DNA from 3 places in the Geobacillus sp. B4113_201601 genome. Region 1 is predicted to be linked to each of the others. Evidence: predicted binding sites of a transcription regulator. Region 1 holds the regulator's gene; each other region holds the start of a gene.
The links. Region 1 encodes CtsR, which represses protease genes until heat stress. Its sites were predicted from a motif close to ATGGTCAATAAAGGTCAAACA; they were not measured.
Positions count from the first base shown of each region.

Region 2: a site for CtsR is predicted at 1,417-1,437, ahead of clpP (ATP-dependent Clp endopeptidase proteolytic subunit ClpP). Genes of this name have one in related genera too.
Region 3: a site for CtsR is predicted at 1,190-1,210, ahead of clpB (ATP-dependent chaperone ClpB). Genes of this name have one in related genera too.

Region 1 is NZ_LQYX01000012.1:56,632-58,896, forward strand. Features, by position in the region: gene B4113_RS01975 (protein arginine kinase) at 1-557, opposite strand, end outside; gene B4113_RS01980 (UvrB/UvrC motif-containing protein) at 562-1,110, opposite strand; gene B4113_RS01985 (CtsR family transcriptional regulator) at 1,126-1,587, opposite strand; rRNA gene rrf (5S ribosomal RNA) at 1,828-1,944, opposite strand.
Region 2 is NZ_LQYX01000048.1:16,395-18,659, forward strand. Features, by position in the region: gene whiA (DNA-binding protein WhiA) at 1-381, shown strand, start outside; gene B4113_RS07610 (HPr family phosphocarrier protein) at 396-653, shown strand; gene clpP (ATP-dependent Clp endopeptidase proteolytic subunit ClpP) at 768-1,358, opposite strand; tRNA gene B4113_RS07620 (tRNA-Arg) at 1,706-1,777, shown strand; gene rpoN (RNA polymerase factor sigma-54) at 2,010-2,265, shown strand, end outside.
Region 3 is NZ_LQYX01000111.1:11,934-14,198, forward strand. Features, by position in the region: gene argF (ornithine carbamoyltransferase) at 1-737, shown strand, start outside; gene B4113_RS15260 (YjzC family protein) at 929-1,108, shown strand; gene clpB (ATP-dependent chaperone ClpB) at 1,222-2,265, shown strand, end outside.

The sequences.
Region 1 (2,265 bases):
GCCGGAAGATGCATCATTACCGAAGCCCGCAACCCCGTCCCCACATTGGTGGGACAGCTTGTCAAATAGCCAAGCCGTTCATCGAAGGCGTAGTTGACATGTCCTTCAATCCAATCGTCCAATTCGCTCGCCGCTTCCAGCGCCTCAGCAAGCTGCAAACCGGGGAACAGGCATTGGATGCGAATATGATCCTCTTCGTTAATCATGATGCTGATTTCTTCGTTCTCCGAGAGCAGGCAGGCGCCAAACGGCGAATCTTCCGCCAAATGAGGACTGATCAAATGTTTTTCCACCAAAACCCTCTTTTCAATTGGCTGAAGCTCCGACATTTTCAACAGCTCGAAACGCCCCGCCTCCCTATAAGAGCGGTGCGCAAACGCCCGCTCGAACAGCGAGACGATTTGTCTTGCCTCCTCGCTGCTGAACAGCGTCGGAAAACGAAAATCAACGATATTGCGCGCCAGCCGGATGCGGCTGCTTAAGACGATATCCGAATCCGGTCCCTCTTGACTCATCCACGAACTGACCGCAGTATTGAAAAATTTCTCAAACGACATGCCGTTACATATCCCCCTCTCCGCGCTGGCGAAGTTCATTTTCCAACGAGCGGATTTGGTCACGCACCTCTGCCGCTCGCTCAAATTCCTCGCGGGCGATCAATTCCTGAAGCTTTTGTTTCAGAGCGGCAAGCTGCTTGTGCAAATGAAGCACGCCCCCTTTTCGCTTCGGAATTTTCCCTGAATGGGCCGTATTGCCGCTATGAAGCCGTTTCAAGATCGGCGGCAAGTAACGGGCAAATGTTCGATAACAATCCGCACAGCCGAACCGCCCAATTTGTGTAAACTGATGATAGGTCATCTGGCATGTCTGGCACTGCAGCAAATCCGGGTTTGGAAACGCGTTCGCCGTCATCTCCTTCACCGGAGCCTCGAAGTTGAGTAAACCCGCCAACAAGTTGTTGAGTGGAAAATCGTCATGGCCATATAACATAAACATATGGCCGTGCTCCTTAGCGCATTGTTCGCAAAGATGAAACTCCGTTTTTTCTCCGTTGACGATTTTTGTAAAATGCATCGTAGCCGGCCGTTGCTTGCATTCTTGGCAAACCAAAGACTTCCCCTCCCCCTATTTATATTTCAGCGACGTCAACATCGCCTTCAGCATGCGCGCTCGCAGTTCATCCCGTTCAGGCAGGTCAATGTATAAAACGGAGCGATCCATGACACTTAACATCATTTTTGCCTCGCGCTCCGAAATCACGTTTTCATCAACGAGACGTTTCACCATATTCTCAGCATTCGACTGGCTGATGCGAGAACCAATGAGCTCAAGCAGCTGATCAATGAGCTGCGCCTCACTTTTTGTCTTTACCTTCATAATCCGAATATACCCGCCGCCGCCGCGTTTGCTTTCAACAATATATCCTCTTTCCAAGGTAAACCTTGTGTTGATGACATAATTGATTTGTGACGGAACGCATTGAAACTTACTGGCGATTTCACTTCGCTTAATTTCTACAATATCTTGATCACTCATATTGAGAACTTGCTTTAAATATTGCTCAATAATGTCGGAAATGTTTGGCACTCTACCTCCCACCTTCCTTACAACCGAACTGCTCAGACGATCAAATCCATCCGTTGACTTTGACTATATTTGACCTTACTTTTACTATATAATGTATGGCGAAAAAATGCAAGCGTTACTGAAAAACAGCGGGCATCTATAGAATATCCTCTTTTTCCAATGGCAAAACGTCAAAAAAAAACAGATAAACAAAAAGCACGCCTTTTCTCCGAAAAGAAAAGGCGTGCTAAAAGATCTACTGCCTAGCAGCGACCTACTCTTGCAGGGGCGCTGGCCCCAACTACCATCGGCGCTGGAGGGCTTAACTTCCGTGTTCGGGATGGGAACGGGTGTTTCCCCTCCGCTATCACCACTAGGCAAGCCATTCCGTTTTTCATCAATCATTATACCAGAAAATCAATTCCTGTCAAGAAGGAACGCATTCCTTCAAAACTAGATAACCGTCGGAAGAAGCCGCGTATCACACTGTCTAGCTTCAGCCGCCATCGGCTTGCGACGCTTCGGTCCTGCTGTGGCGGCATAGCCTCCTCGCAGGCCCTCCAGCGCGTTTCGCCGATCGGCGGGCGTCCTACGCTTTTCGTCCTGTCTAGCTCCGGCTCACCGCCGCTCGGGGTCAAATCACCTTCCCCCTCGGGGCGCGAGCGCCCCTGCGGGTGAAGAACATTTGGCTTCGAGAGC
Region 2 (2,265 bases), on a different contig from region 1:
TTTCTCAACATCATCGGCGCACATCAGGCGCTGCTCCGCTTTGAAGACATCCGCATCGTCCGCGACATGCGCAACTCGGTCAACCGGCTCGTCAACTGCGAAACAGCCAACTTAAACAAAACGATCGGCGCTGCGCTCCGGCAAGTTGAAAACATCCGGTACATCGATGAGACGATCGGGCTCGATTCACTGCCGGAAAAGCTGCGGGAAATCGCCAAACTGCGCATCGAACATCAAGACGTGACCTTGAAGGAGCTTGGCGAGATGGTGACGGGCGGAAAAATCAGCAAATCCGGCATCAACCACCGGCTGCGCAAAATCGATGAAATCGCGGAGCGGCTGCGGGCGGGGAAGCCGATCGATTTCCATAAATCGCTGTGAAGGGGAGATGGAGAATGGTCGAAAAACAAGTCGAAGTGAAATTAAAAACCGGGCTGCAGGCGCGCCCGGCAGCGCTGTTCGTCCAAGAAGCGAACCGTTTTTCCGCCGACGTGTTTTTAGAGAAGGACGGAAAACGGGTCAACGCGAAAAGCATCATGGGATTGATGAGCCTAGCGGTCGGCCATGGCGCGGTCATTACGCTCATTGCCGACGGCCCGGATGAGCAAGAGGCGGTCGAAAAATTGGCGGCTTATGTGCAAAAAGAGAAGTAAAAGAGGCGCCGCGCTCCGGCTCGTTGGTCGGCCTCGCCTCATCAAGGGAAGCGCTGACAAGACGAAAGGGTGTCCCAACACATCGCGGGACACCCTTTTGATGCGGAACCGGCATTATTTTTCATCAGCGCGCGTCAACACGCGGTCGATAATGCCGTATTCCTGCGCTTTTTGCGCCGTCATGAAGTTGTCGCGGTCGGTATCGCGCTCGATTACTTCGAGCGGCTGGCCGGTGTTTTCCGATAAGATGCGGTTCAATTTGTCGCGCAGGAACAAAATGCGCTTCGCCGCGATCTCGATTTCCGTCGCCTGCCCTTGAGCGCCGCCGAGCGGCTGGTGAATCATGACTTCGCTGTTCGGCAGAGCGAATCGTTTCCCTTTTGCGCCAGCGGCCAGCAAAAACGCCCCCATGGAAGCGGCCATGCCGATGCAAATCGTCGAGACATCCGGCTTGATGAACTGCATCGTGTCGTAAATGGCTAAGCCGGCTGTGATCGAGCCGCCCGGGCTATTGATGTACAAGGAAATGTCTTTGTCCGGGTCTTCCGCCGCCAAAAACAACAGCTGCGAGACGATCGAGTTGGCCACTTGATCGTCGATCGGGCTGCCGAGGAAAATAATGCGGTCTTTCAACAGCCGCGAGTAAATGTCATACGCCCGCTCCCCGCGGTTAGTTTGCTCAATAACGGTAGGAATTAAATACATGCCAAACGCCTCCTTTTCCTAGTCAACCAATCGATATGTACGTTTTCATCATACATGAATGGTCAATGAAGGTCAAACAAAACGCCTTCTCCTTCACCATACATATTCGCGAACAGCGGTCGTCATCCCTCTTTTCATCATAACCGCTTTTTTCTTTTTTTAATCGCCGCATGTGCCATGCGCGATGGCGCGCCTTCGTGCCAGAGGATCGAGCCGCGCAACAAACGAAGTGCTAGCACGCGTTTCCAATGATTCCTTTTTGTTTATTTCATTTTTCCTCTTGCATTTTTTACGAATCATGCTATAATGGAACATGCAACGGAACGGAAAAACAAATTTGACAACATGCCCTCGTAGTGTAGTGGATAGCACGAGAGATTCCGGTTCTCTTAGCGTGGGTTCGAATCCTGCCGAGGGCGTTCCAATTATCCGACAAGTTCGGATTGAGATTCCCAAATCCCTTGATACGACCGCGTTTGCGGTCGTTTTTCATTTTTTGGGAATCCCGAAAAAAACGATAGAATCCGAAGGCAAGTACAACTTTTGATGAGAGTTTTTTTCAACGTGTGTACTGCGCGGAAGGACCGTCAAAAATTTCTCCTACCTCCTCCCCTTCCCGTCGTGTACAATAAAAGAAAAGGGGGCGTGACGATGAGGGCGGAGTTAAGGCAGGAGCAGCGGCTGCAGTTGGCGCTGACAAAGGAACTTGTGCAGGCGATTGAACTGCTTCAGTATTCCGCGGTGGATTTGGAAGCGTTTTTATATGAGCGGTCGCTGGAAAACCCGTTTTTGGAAATTCGCCGCAGCCGGGGGCGGCAGCGGGCCCATCGGACGGAACGGGATCAAAAGCAGTGGCTGGAGAACATCGGGGCCCGGCAGGAGACGCTCGTCGGCCATTTGCTTTCAC
Region 3 (2,265 bases), on a different contig from region 1:
TCGGCATGATCCAGCTCGGCGGCCAAGCGCTCTACTTGAATGGCAACGACCTGCAGCTCGGCCGCGGCGAAACGATCGCCGATACGGCGCGCGTCTTATCGCAATACGTGGATGTCATGATGATCCGGACGTTTGCCCACGAAAAGGTCGAAGAATTGGCGGAATACGCGTCGGTTCCGGTCATCAACGGCTTGACCGATGACGACCATCCGTGCCAAGCGCTGGCGGATTTGCTGACGATTTATGAAGTGAAAAAAACGTTCCAAGGCCTCAAGCTCGCCTATGTCGGCGACGGCAACAACGTCGCCAACGCGCTCCTAGCAGCCGCGGCGAAAGTGGGCATGGATGTGGCCATCGCCTGTCCGCCCGGCTATGAACCGAAAGCCGCCTATGTGGAGGCGGCGCGCCAAATAGGGGAAAAAACGGGCGCCGCTGTCACGGTGACCCACGACCCGCTTGAGGCCGTGGCGGGGGCTGATGCGATTTATACCGATGTCTGGACGAGCATGGGCCAAGAGAGCGAAAGCGCCGAGCGGCTTCGCGTGTTTCAGCCGTACCAAGTGAATGAAGAGCTCGTCAAAGCGGCCAAACCCGATTACCTCTTTTTGCACTGCCTGCCGGCCCACCGCGGCGAGGAAGTGACCGCCGGCGTTATAGACGGACCGAACTCGTTCGTCTTTGAGCAGGCCGGCAACCGGCTTCATGCTCAAAAAGCGATTTTAGTGTCGATCCTATAGAAAAAGGAATTCCCGCTTCGGGAGTTCCTTTTTCGCTCTTACTAAGGAAAAAGGATTTCCGGAGGGGAACACTTTTTCCTTGTCAAAGGCTTGGCGCTCCGTGTGCGGCGGCCCCATCATTTCCCTTCTTATGAACAGCGGCGAAACCGGGAATGCTAACAAATGCAATCGAAGCAAGGGGGATGAAACCAATGGGTCAACCGCGCCATTTTAAACCGGGAGACAAAGCGCCGAACAACGGCATTTACATTGAGATCGGCGAAACGGGAGACAATGTGAAACATCCAAAAAAGCTGAAACTAAAAGCCGGCGATACGTTTCCGGAAACGTCGAACCATAACCGGCATTGGACGTATTTGCGCAAGCCGTAAGGCCGATGAAACGAAAAGCCATTCCCATCGCGGAGTGGCTTTTGGTTTGCTTACCGGGCGGTGGATCCGCTATAATCATTTATAGTCAAAAAAGGTCAAATGGAGGGAACGGCATGGATGCAAGCCGTTTGACGGAAAAACTGCAAGAGGCGTTCATGGCGGCGCAATCGCTCGCCAAAGAACGGCATCATCAACAGCTCGATGTCGAGCACCTGCTGTTGGCGCTCTTTGAACAAGAAGGCGGCCTGGCGCCGCGGTTGTTGGAGCTTTCGGGCGCTGACAAGGAAAAGGCCGCTGACTGGCTGCGCCACCAGCTTCGTCAAAAACCGGAAGTGCATGGGGCGGACGGGCAGCTGTATGTTGCGCCCGCCTTGGCGCGGCTGCTTGAGGAAGCCGAAGCGGAAGCAAAACGGATGCAAGACGAGTACATATCGGTTGAACATGTGCTGCTCGCGTTGCCTCGCGGCGCCGAGCCGGTCGCCCGGCAGCTGGCGCCGTTTGGGGTGACGCGTGAAGCGCTGTTGGCCGCACTGACAAAAGTAAGGGGGAATCAACGCGTGACAAGTCCGAATCCAGAGGCGACGTACGAGGCATTGACCAAATACGGCCGCGATTTAGTGGCGGAAGCCAGAGCAGGGAAAATCGACCCGGTCATCGGCCGCGACAGTGAAATTCGCCGTGTCATCCGCATTTTGTCGCGCAAAACGAAAAACAATCCGGTGTTGATCGGCGAGCCGGGCGTGGGGAAAACGGCCATTGTGGAAGGGCTCGCCCAGCGCATCGTGCGCAAAGACGTCCCGGAAGGCTTGAAAGACAAAACGATTTTCGCGCTTGATATGAGTGCGCTTGTTGCTGGAGCGAAGTTTCGCGGTGAATTTGAAGAGCGGCTGAAAGCGGTGCTCAATGAAATCAAAAAAAGCGACGGCCGCATCATTTTGTTCATTGACGAGCTGCATACGATCGTCGGCGCCGGCCGGGCCGAGGGGGCGATGGACGCCGGCAATATGTTAAAGCCGATGCTCGCCCGCGGCGAGCTGCGCTGCATTGGAGCGACGACGCTTGATGAGTACCGGCAATACATCGAAAAAGACCCGGCGCTCGAGCGCCGCTTCCAACAAGTATTGGTCCAAGAGCCGAGCGTCGAAGACACGATTTCG